One region of the Bradyrhizobium sp. AZCC 1577 genome, then DNA from elsewhere that is predicted to be linked to it. Evidence: riboswitches for the same ligand, from Rfam matches in the RefSeq annotation. Region 1 holds a riboswitch; the other holds the start of a gene.
What was found. Region 1 has a riboswitch for S-adenosylmethionine ahead of metX (homoserine O-acetyltransferase MetX). Riboswitches for the same ligand answer to the same signal wherever they lie in the genome.
Positions count from the first base shown of each region.

Region 2: linked by a shared signal. The riboswitch ahead of V1278_RS05715 (O-succinylhomoserine sulfhydrylase) and the one ahead of metX (homoserine O-acetyltransferase MetX) in region 1 are both predicted to bind S-adenosylmethionine.

Region 1 covers NZ_JAZHRQ010000001.1:7,273,699-7,278,752, reverse strand. Annotated here, with positions in the region: gene V1278_RS34450 (prephenate/arogenate dehydrogenase family protein) at 417-1,355, opposite strand; gene hisC (histidinol-phosphate transaminase) at 1,352-2,449, opposite strand; gene V1278_RS34440 (chorismate mutase) at 2,477-3,325, opposite strand; SAM riboswitch at 3,490-3,569, shown strand; gene metX (homoserine O-acetyltransferase MetX) at 3,652-4,914, shown strand; gene metW (methionine biosynthesis protein MetW) at 4,916-5,054, shown strand, end outside.
Region 2 covers NZ_JAZHRQ010000001.1:1,235,321-1,240,374, forward strand. Annotated here, with positions in the region: gene V1278_RS05705 (SGNH/GDSL hydrolase family protein) at 1-377, shown strand, start outside; gene V1278_RS05710 (SGNH/GDSL hydrolase family protein) at 390-1,421, shown strand; gene V1278_RS05715 (O-succinylhomoserine sulfhydrylase) at 1,596-2,789, opposite strand; SAM riboswitch at 2,861-2,940, opposite strand; gene V1278_RS05720 (2'-deoxycytidine 5'-triphosphate deaminase) at 3,060-4,166, shown strand; gene V1278_RS05725 (alpha/beta hydrolase) at 4,186-5,054, opposite strand, start outside.

The DNA of each region.
Region 1 (5,054 bases):
CCCGCTTGGTTCATAACTCCCAGAACACCCCAAGGTTCCGGAGATCAGCAGGCGTGCCGGTCCTGCTCCCTCTGTTTGAGGGGAAGGTTCATGCAAGCCGCGGGCGCTTAGCGTCGCGTGAACGCATACTCAATTGTCGTCACCCGCGAAAGCGGGTGACCCAGTATTCCAGAGACAGCAATGATTGAATCGGGAAGCCGCGGCGTACTGGATACCCGCATTCGCGGGTATGACGACCTAGTGTGGAGCGGCCAACTCCGTCATTGCGAGGAGCGAGCGACGAAGCAATCCATTCCTCCGCAAGCGGCAAAATGGATTGCTTCGCGGAGCCTGTCATCCGGCGGCGCTTCGCGTCGACCGGGTGGCTCGCAATGACGATGGAACGTCCGGCACGCATGCGCGAAGCCGCGCCCTTCTCACTCCGTCTTCTTCAGCGGTGGATGCGGGCGCCCGAAATCCGGCGCGGCGGAATCCTGGCCGATCTCGACGATGCCGCGGCGGATGGCGCGGGTGCGGGTGAAATGCTCGAACAGCGCCTCGCCGTCGCCGCGGCGGATGGCGCGGGTGAGTTTTGAAAGGTCCTCGTTGAAGGTGCCGAGCATTTCCAACACGGCCTCCTTGTTGTTCAAAAACACGTCGCGCCACATCGTCGGGTCCGACGCCGCGATGCGGGTGAAATCGCGAAAGCCGCCGGCGGAGAATTTGATCACTTCCGATGACGTTACCTGCGCCAGCTCGTCCGCGGTGCCAACGATGGTGTAGGCGATCAGGTGCGGCAAATGGCTGGTGATCGCCAGCACCAGGTCGTGATGATCAGGCGTCATGGTCTCGACCTTGGCGCCCATGCCAGCCCAGAACGCGCGCAGCGTTTCGACCGCCATGGGGTCGGTGCCCTCGGGCGGGGTGAGAATGCACCAGCGGTTGATGAACAGTTCGGCGAAGCCGGAATCAGGGCCCGAATGCTCGGTGCCGGCGACCGGATGTGCCGGAACGAAATGAACATGGCCCGGCAAATGCGGCGCCATTTCGCGGACGATGGCGCCCTTGACCGAGCCGGCGTCGGAAACGATCGCGCCCGCTTTCAGGAACGGCGCGATCTCCTGCGTCACCGGCCCGCAGGCGCCGACGGGGATGCAGAGGATCACGAGGTCGGCGTCGTTAACGGCTTCCGCGTTGGTCTCCAGCACGCGATCGACGATGCCGAGCTCGGTAACTCGCGCACGGGTTTTCTCCGAACGCGCGGTGGTGACGATTTCGCTCGCGAGCCCCTGGACTCGCACCGCGCGCGCGATCGAGCCGCCGATCAGGCCGAAGCCGATCAGCGCGACGCGTCGGAAGATCGGTACCGTACTCACTTGGCCGCCATGAAGTCGCGCAAGGCGTCGACGACGAGGCGGTTGGCCTCCTCGGTGCCGATGGTCATGCGTAGCGCATGCGGCAGGCCGTAATTGTTGAGTGCCCGCAGCACCAAGCCGCGTTTGGTCAGGAACGCGTCCGCATCGGCCGAGGTCTTGCCCTTCTCGGTCGGGAAGTGAATCAGCACGAAATTGGCGACGCTCGGCGTCACCTTCAGTCCGAGTTTGCCGATCTCCTCCGTCAGCCAGTTGCGCCACTCTTCGGTGAACGCCTTCGACTTCTGTATATGCGCGGTGTCCTCGATCGCGGCGACCGCCGCCAGCATCGCCGGCGTCGAGACGTTGAAGGGCCCGCGAATGCGGTTGACCGCGTCGATGATGTGCGCCGGACCGAACATCCAGCCGATCCGCAATGCCGCCAGCCCGTGAATCTTGGAGAAGGTGTGCGTCATCACGGTGTTTTCGGTGGTGGCCACCAGCTCCCGGCCGAGCTCGTAATCGTTGCGCGACACGTAGTCGGAGTACGCAGCGTCGAGCACCAGCAGCACATGCGGCGGCAGGCCAGCGCGCAATCGCTTGACCTCGTCGAACGGCACGTAGGTGCCGGTCGGGTTGTTCGGGTTGGCGAGCCACACCAGTTTCGTGCGCGGCGTCACGCGCGCGAGAATGGCATCGACGTCGGCGGTAAAATTGGTCTCGGGCGCGACAACGTTCTTGGCGCCGTTCGCCATCGTCGCGATCGGATAGACCAGGAAGCCGTGGGCGGTCGAGATCGCCTCATCGCCCTGGCTGAGATAGGTGTGCGCCAAGAGATTAAGGATTTCGTCCGAGCCGGCGCCGCAGATGATGCGGTTGGGATCGAGCCCGTAGGCGCGCCCAATCGCTTCGCGCAGCACCCGTGAGGTTCCTTCCGGATAGTCCTCCAGATGCTCCGCCACGTCCTTGTAGACTTCGATTGCCTTCGGCGACGGCCCGAACGGGGTCTCGTTGGCCGACAGCTTGAACACCTTGCGGCCCGGCTCCGGCACCGGGGTCTTGCCGGGCGTGTAGGGCGCAATATCGAGAATGCCGGGATTCGGCACGGGGCGGTTCATCTTCAACTCCGGAATTTCGGACGGCGTTTAAGGCTTCGCCGACCCGTTCGGGGGCACCGTATAGCGTGTTGCGTGGCTGCCGACGAGAGCCGACGAGCGCACCGAGGCGCCGGCCTGGATCAGGGCGGTCTTGATCTTTTCGAACCCGGCGCCGGCATCCGACACCAAAAGCGCCGCGCCGTCGAAAGCGGTATCGGGCACGGCGACGATTTCGGCGAGCGGGGCGAGCGCGCGGGCGATATCGGCGTTCCACCCCGAGACGCGGACGCTCCACATCTGCACCTCCGTCACCATGGCATCATCGGCCACGCGCGAGATCACGAACACCGGCAGCGCGGCCGGATGATCGGCGCGCTCGAGGAACGGCCACCGGGCAATGATTTTTGGCGCGCCTTCGGCTTCCAGCGCGCTCCACCACGGCGTGCGGCTCGAGACCGCCGAGACCAGCGCCAGATCGCCCTTGGATTTCGCCACGGCTTCAACCGCGGCCTGTGCGCTGAAATGGCCGACATAGGGCACGACAAAGCCGAAGTGAAACCGCGCCGAATCCCGCATCGCGGGCTCGCCGACCGAGACATCCGCATGCACCGAGAACGGCGCCTGGACGTAAGTAAAGGTCGAGATGATGACGCGCCAGATGCTCTCGATGGTATCGAGCGGCAGGATGCCGCGATGGCGCTCGACCAGGCTGCGCATCATGCTGGCCTCGCGCGCGGGCCGGAACGCCGACCCCACCTCCTGGGTCTGCTTCACCTGGATCAGGCGGTCGATGATGTCGCCGCGCGCCATCAAGAGGCGATGGACCTGCTCGTCGATCGCGTCGATCTCCTTGCGCAATTCCTGCAGCGAGGGCGGAGCCGGGGGAGCCTTGGACATGTTAAAACCTTCAGCGCCGGATCGGTCTGAAATCACCACCCAGCAAGGTGCATTGATTAGAAAAGACGGCCGTCGAAAGCAAAGAGAAACGTCAGATCCGCCATGATCGGTGCAGGGTTAACCATGCGGCTGCCTTGACGAGGGACCTGCTTCGGACTAGCTTTGTTCCATTCCGTGGTCATTTGAGCCGGCCGGCTTGCAGCCACGTTAAACAACTCGCTAAACAGGCCGGGGACAGATTGATCCCGGCCGAACCTTTCGTTCAGGCCGGGTTTTTTGCGGCCTGATTTCTGTCTGTAAGGACCTCCGCGAGGAGGAAGGTCGGGATGACACAATTGCAGTCGGTATCCAGCCCGTCGATTCACAGCGAGGACCGCGCCCACGAGGCCGATCATCCGACCTCGCCGGTGGTCAAATTCGGCATCGAGCAGCCCTTGAAGCTCGATTGCGGCATCGATCTCGCGCCATTCCAGATCGCGTACCAGACCTATGGCGAACTGAACGCCGACCGCTCCAACGCGATCCTGATCTGTCACGCGCTGACGCTGGATCAGCATGTCGCCAACGTGCATCCTCTGACCGGCAAGGCGGGCTGGTGGGAAATCATGGTCGGTCCAGGGCGGCCGCTCGATACCGACAGATATTTCATCCTCTGTTCGAACGTGATCGGCGGTTGCATGGGATCGACCGGTCCGGCCTCGACCAACCCGGCGACCGGCAAGGCGTGGGGACTGGATTTTCCGATCATCACCATTCCCGACATGGTCCGCGCGCAGGCCATGTTGCTCGACCGGCTGGGCATCCAAACATTGTTATGCGTGATCGGCGGATCGATGGGCGGCATGCAGGTGCTGCAATGGACGGCAGCCTATCCGGAACGGGTGTTTTCGGCGCTACCGGTCGCCTGCTCGACGCGCCATTCGGCGCAAAATATCGCGTTTCACGAACTTGGCCGGCAGGCCGTGATGGCTGATCCGGACTGGCACCATGGGCGCTATTTCGAGCGCAGCACGCATCCGCATCGCGGACTGGCGGTGGCGCGGATGGCAGGGCACATCACCTATCTCTCCGACGCCGCGTTGCATCGCAAGTTCGGGCGGCGGATGCAGGATCGCGAGCTGCCGACATTTTCGTTCGATGCGGATTTTCAGGTCGAAAGCTATCTTCGCTATCAGGGCTCTTCCTTTGTCGAGCGCTTCGATGCCAACAGCTATCTCTACCTGACGCGCGCGATGGACTATTTCGATATCGCCGCCGACCATGACGGCGTGCTGGCGGAAGCGTTTCGCGGCATCAAGACCCGCTTCTGCGTGGTGTCGTTCACCTCCGACTGGCTGTTTCCGACCTCGGAATCGCGGGCGCTGGTGCATGCGCTGAATGCTTCGAGCGCGCGAGTGTCGTTCGCCGAGATCGAGACCGACCGCGGCCACGATGCCTTCCTGCTCGACGTGCCCGAGTTCTTCGACATTTCTCGCGCCTTCCTGGAATCCGCGGGCAATGCGCGCGGCCTTGATAGCAAAGCGTTTTCGAGCGAAGTGGATACCGGTTCGCGTGAAGAAACCGCGTCAAAAAAGAGAGATAGAGCCTGACATGGCGTTACAGGAACAGGCCCTGCCGCTCGGCGGCATCGCGCCCGATCGCACCGGCAAATATCGCACCGATCATCTCCTCGTCGCCGAAATGATTCCGGCTGGCTCAAAAGTGCTCGACGTCGGCTGCGGCGACGGCG
Region 2 (5,054 bases), 6.0 Mb from region 1:
GGCAGACGGGAACCGTCGATGCTATGCGATCCGTCGATCCTGACGATTTTCGCGGCGCCGTCGACGAAGGGGTTGCTGCGCTGCAAAATGCGGGAGCCGACGTGGTTTTGGTCAATCTGCAATACAGCCCGCGCACCGAAACCATGATTTCCGCGCCGCCGTACCTAGATAATATGCGCGTGGTGGCGCAGCAGCATAATGTTCCGCTGTTCGATCGGTTCGCCATCATGCGCCACTGGAACGACGCCGGAGATTTCGATCTGTTCAGTACCTTTCATGGCACCGACATGGCCAAAAGGGTTCATGCCTGCCTGGGCCGGGCGCTCTCGAAATTCGTGCTCGATGCGGCCCGCCTCGATCAGGCGCAGCAGAATTAGGAACTGGCGTTAATGAGTTCTCACTGCCCTTTTCGTTTGTCGACATTGCTGACTGTCTTCGCCGCGGGCCTCGCGGTGTTGATGCCTGCCTCGGTGTTGCCGCTGCGTGCCCAGACGGTTTCCCAGCAAGCCGGTCAGCAGGCGGCGCTGTCCGATGGCGCCAAAGCTGAAAACAACCCGGAAAACAAACCCTCGGCCGAAAGCGCCCCGCCGCAGGCTACGCCGGCGGCTACTGGCAATCCGGCCGCGCAGAAGGGCGTCACCGGCAAAGCGATCGACAAGGTGAAGGAAGTCGCGAAATCGGCCGGCGACATCTTCAGCCGCGTTCCCTGCCTGCCGCCGAAGGGCGCTTCCAAATCGATGGGATCGCTGCCGCGTGTCGCGAACAAGCTCGTCGCGGGTCAGCCGGTAGTGATCGTCGCTTTCGGATCGTCATCGACCCAGGGGTACGGCTCCAGTTCGCCGGAATTCACTTATCCGAACAGGCTCGCGGCGCAGCTACGCCGCAAATATCCGACGGCCGACATCTCCGTCGTCAATGCCGGCAAGGGCGGCGAGGACGCGCCGGAAATGATGAAGCGGCTGCAGACCTCCGTGATCGACTTGCGTCCGGATCTGGTGATCTGGCAGGTCGGCACCAATGCGGTGCTGCGCAACCTCGATCCCGCCGAGACCGTCAAGCTCATCGACGAAGGCATCGCACGCATTCAGGCTGCGGGCTCCGACGTCGTGCTGATCGATCCGCAATATTCGCCGCGGGTCAACGAGCACGCCGAAAGTGCCGGCAAGATGATGAAGCTCTTGAACAAGACGGCCGAGCTTCGCAAGGTCGGCATCTTCCCGCGCTTCGCGGTGATGAAGGACTGGCACGAGCGGCAGGCGATTCCGATCGAGAATTTCGTGATCGCCGACGGCCTGCACATGAGCGACTGGGGCTATGCCTGCTTCGCCCAACTGCTCGGCGACGACATCATCAAGTCGGTCGGCCAGATCAAGCTCGGCGTCGCCGTGCCGTCGGATGTGCGAGCCTATCGGCCGATGTAGCCGTCGTCCCTGCCTCCGTGCGCAATCGCGCACTCGGCGCAGGGACCCCATACGCCGCGGCCCTGGTGATTAGAGGCGGTGGTTGACGCCTTGCTTAACCCACCACACCCTGTGGTTATGGGTCCCTGCGTTCGCAGGGACGACACCTGTTGTGTGGCTACGCGCGTAGCGAGCTCACGCCTTCTCCAGCGCCTGTGCAAAATCCTCGATCAGATCATCCGCATGCTCGAGCCCGGCCGAGAAGCGGATAAAGCCTTCGCTGATGCCGAGCTCGGCGCGCGCCTCTGGCGTCAGCCGTTGATGCGTCGTCGTCGCAGGATGGGTGACGAGGCTCTTGGCGTCGCCGAGATTGTTGGAGATGCGCGAGATCTGCAACGCATTGAGGACGCGGAAGGCGGCGGCCTTGCCGCCCTTGACCTCGAAGCCGATCAGCGTTGAACCGCCGCGCATCTGCTTCTTCACCAGCTCCGCTTGCGGATGATCGGCGCGGCCGGGATAGATCAATCGCGAAATCTTCGGATGGCTTGCCAACGCCTCGGCGATTTTCGCCGCGTTGTCGGTCTGCGCGCGTACCCGCACGCCCAACGTCTCCAGTCCCTTGAGCAGGACCCAGGCGTTGAAGGGCGAGAGCGATGGCCCGGTCTGGCGCATGAAGTTGTGAATGTGCTCTGCGATGAAGGCTTCGGACGAGAGAATGATGCCGCCGAGGCAGCGCCCTTGACCGTCGATATGTTTGGTTGCGGAGTAGACCACGACGTCGGCGCCGAGCGAAAGCGGGCTCTGCCAAATCGGCGTGGCAAAGACGTTATCGACGACCAGCCGTGCGCCGCCCTTGTGCGCGATCTCGGCAATCGCCGGAATATCGAGCACATCGAGCGTCGGGTTGGTCGGGCTCTCCAGAAAGAAGGTCTTGGTGTTAGGCCGCAATGCGCGCTGCCATTGGTCGAGATCTAGGCCGTCGACCAGCGTCGTTTCGATCCCGTAGCGCGGCAGGAGGTCCTGCACGACGTAAAGGCACGAGCCGAACAGGGCTTTCGAGGCTACCACATGATCGCCGGCTCTGAGCGGTGCGAGGATCGCGGTCGTCACCGCGGCCATGCCGGTGGCGGTGGAGCGAGCAGCTTCCGCGCCTTCGAGCTCGATCATGCGGCGCTCGAACATTGAAATCGTAGGATTGGAATAGCGCGAATAGATAAAGCCGGGATCCTCGCCCTTGAAGCGCGCCTCGCACTGCTCCGCGCTGTCGTAGACATAGCCTTGGGTGAGGAACAGCGCTTCCGACGTCTCGCCGAATTGCGAGCGCAGCGTGCCGCCGTGGACGAGGCGGGTTTCGGGACGAAAACGCTTGGTAGAACCAACTTCAGACATGTGACCTCCGTCGTGACCACCGGAAAATGGTCACAAAAAAACCGGCCTGGAAGAATTTCCACAGGCCGGGATCACACGTGTCCCCGGCCTGTTTAGCTACTTATTTAACGTGGCTGCAAGCCGGCCGGCTCAAATCACCACGGGATAAGTCATGCTGATATTCGCTTGCGCCCTTTCAGTCAAGGCAACCATCGGATAACCCCTAAAAGCCCATATTTACGAGGTTTGGATGACATTTGGGCATCCAGGGCCACCTCAGAGGACCGCGCCGTGTCGTTCACGCTTCCGCCCGACGGTAACGGAATTCTCCCCGACCGCATGATCGCGGCGATGGCGGATGCGGGCCTGATCCTGCCGGCCTATCCGTTTGTCGAGAGCCAGATCCAGCCCGCAAGCCTCGATTTGCGCCTCGGCGACGTTGCCTATCGGGTGCGCGCGAGCTTCCTGCCTGGGCCGGGCGCGACCGTCGCCGAGCGCATCGACGAATTGAAGCTGCATGAAATAAATCTCTCCGACGGCGCGGTGCTGGAGACCAATTGCGTCTACATCGTGCCGCTACTGGAAAGCCTCGCGCTGCCGCCGGAGATCGTGGCCGCCGCCAATCCGAAGAGCTCGACCGGACGGCTCGACGTCTTCACCCGCGTGATTGCCGACGGCACCCGCCGCTTCGATATGATCGGCGCGGGCTATCACGGCCCGCTCTATGCCGAGATCAGCCCGAAGACGTTTCCGGTGCTGCTGCGGGAGGGCTCGCGGCTATCACAAGTGCGTTTCCGCACTGGAGATGCCATCCTCAATGCCGACGAGCTCGACGCGCTGCATGGCGCCGAGCGCCTGGTCGATATCGATGACGCCGATCTCGCCAATGGCGTGGCGCTGTCGGTCGATCTGTCCGGTGAGAACACTAGCGGCTTCGTCGGCTACCGCGCCAAGCGCCACACCGGTGTGGTCGACGTCGACCGCCGCGGCGGCTATGCGGTCGATGAATTCTGGGAGCCGATCCCGGCACGGTCAGACGGCAGCCTCATCCTCGATCCCGGCGAGTTCTACATCCTGGCCTCGAAGGAGGCCGTGCAGGTGCCGCCGGATTACGCCGCCGAAATGGTGCCGTTCGATCCCCTGGTCGGCGAATTCCGCGTGCACTACGCCGGATTCTTCGATCCCGGCTTCGGCTATGCCGGTGCCGGCGGGCAGGGCGCGCGCGCCGTACTCGAAGTGCGCTCGCGCGAGGTGCCATTCATCCTCGAGCACGGCCAGATCGTCGGCCGTCTGGTCTACGAGAAAATGCTGTCGCGGCCCGATGCGATGTACGGCCAGCGCATTGGCTCGAACTACCAGGCGCAGGGGTTGAAGCTCTCCAAGCACTTCCGGGTGTGATCGCCTGTGCCGGCGCGCCTCAGCCGCGCACGTCAGAGATAAACTCGCCGATCTGCGCAATCGCCTGACGGGCTTCCGGCAACACCGGCACGAATAATTGCCAGACGTGCGGCATGCGCCGCCAGATCTCGAGCTTGCTGCGCGGATTGTGCGACCGCAGCTTCTCCACCATGCGGACGGCGTCGTCCTTCAGAATTTCATCGCTGCCGACTTGAATAAGTACCGGCGGCAATCCGGCGGGATCGCCGTAGAGCGGCGAAGCGTAGGGCGTGCGCGGATCGGCTCCGCCGAGATAGAGCTTCGCCAGATCGGGAAGATCCTCGACATTCAGCATCGGCTCGGCCGCTGCATTCGTCTTCAGCGAAGCGCCGGTCAGGGCCAGATCGGTCCAGGGCGACAAGGCGACGGCCGCGGCCGGAAGCGGCTTGCCATCGTCACGGAGCCTCAACAGCAGGCCCAGCGCCAGGCCGCCGCCGGCCGAATCTCCCACTACGAACAACTGGCGACTATCGGGCGCGTGATCGACGAGCCAACGATAGCCCTCCACGGCATCCTCAAGCGCTGCCGGAAAAGCGTGTTCCGGAGCGAGGCGGTATTCGAGCGCCCAGACGCGGGCTTGCAAGGCGTCGGCAATCCGCCAGAGGAAGTGCCGGTAATGGACCGGCGCGCCGGAAACATAGGCGCCGCCGTGGAGATAAAGCACGTTACGTTCGGGCCGGGATGCCGGTGTGGTAACCCGGTGAAATCGCACCCGACCGGCCTCGATCTCGACTGTTGTGCTCCGGGCGGGCGGATGCGGCACAAACCGCTCCATCGCACGCATGTTTCGCCGCCATTGCTCGACATCGAGACTCCCGCCGCGCCGCTTGAGCAACATGCGAATACCGA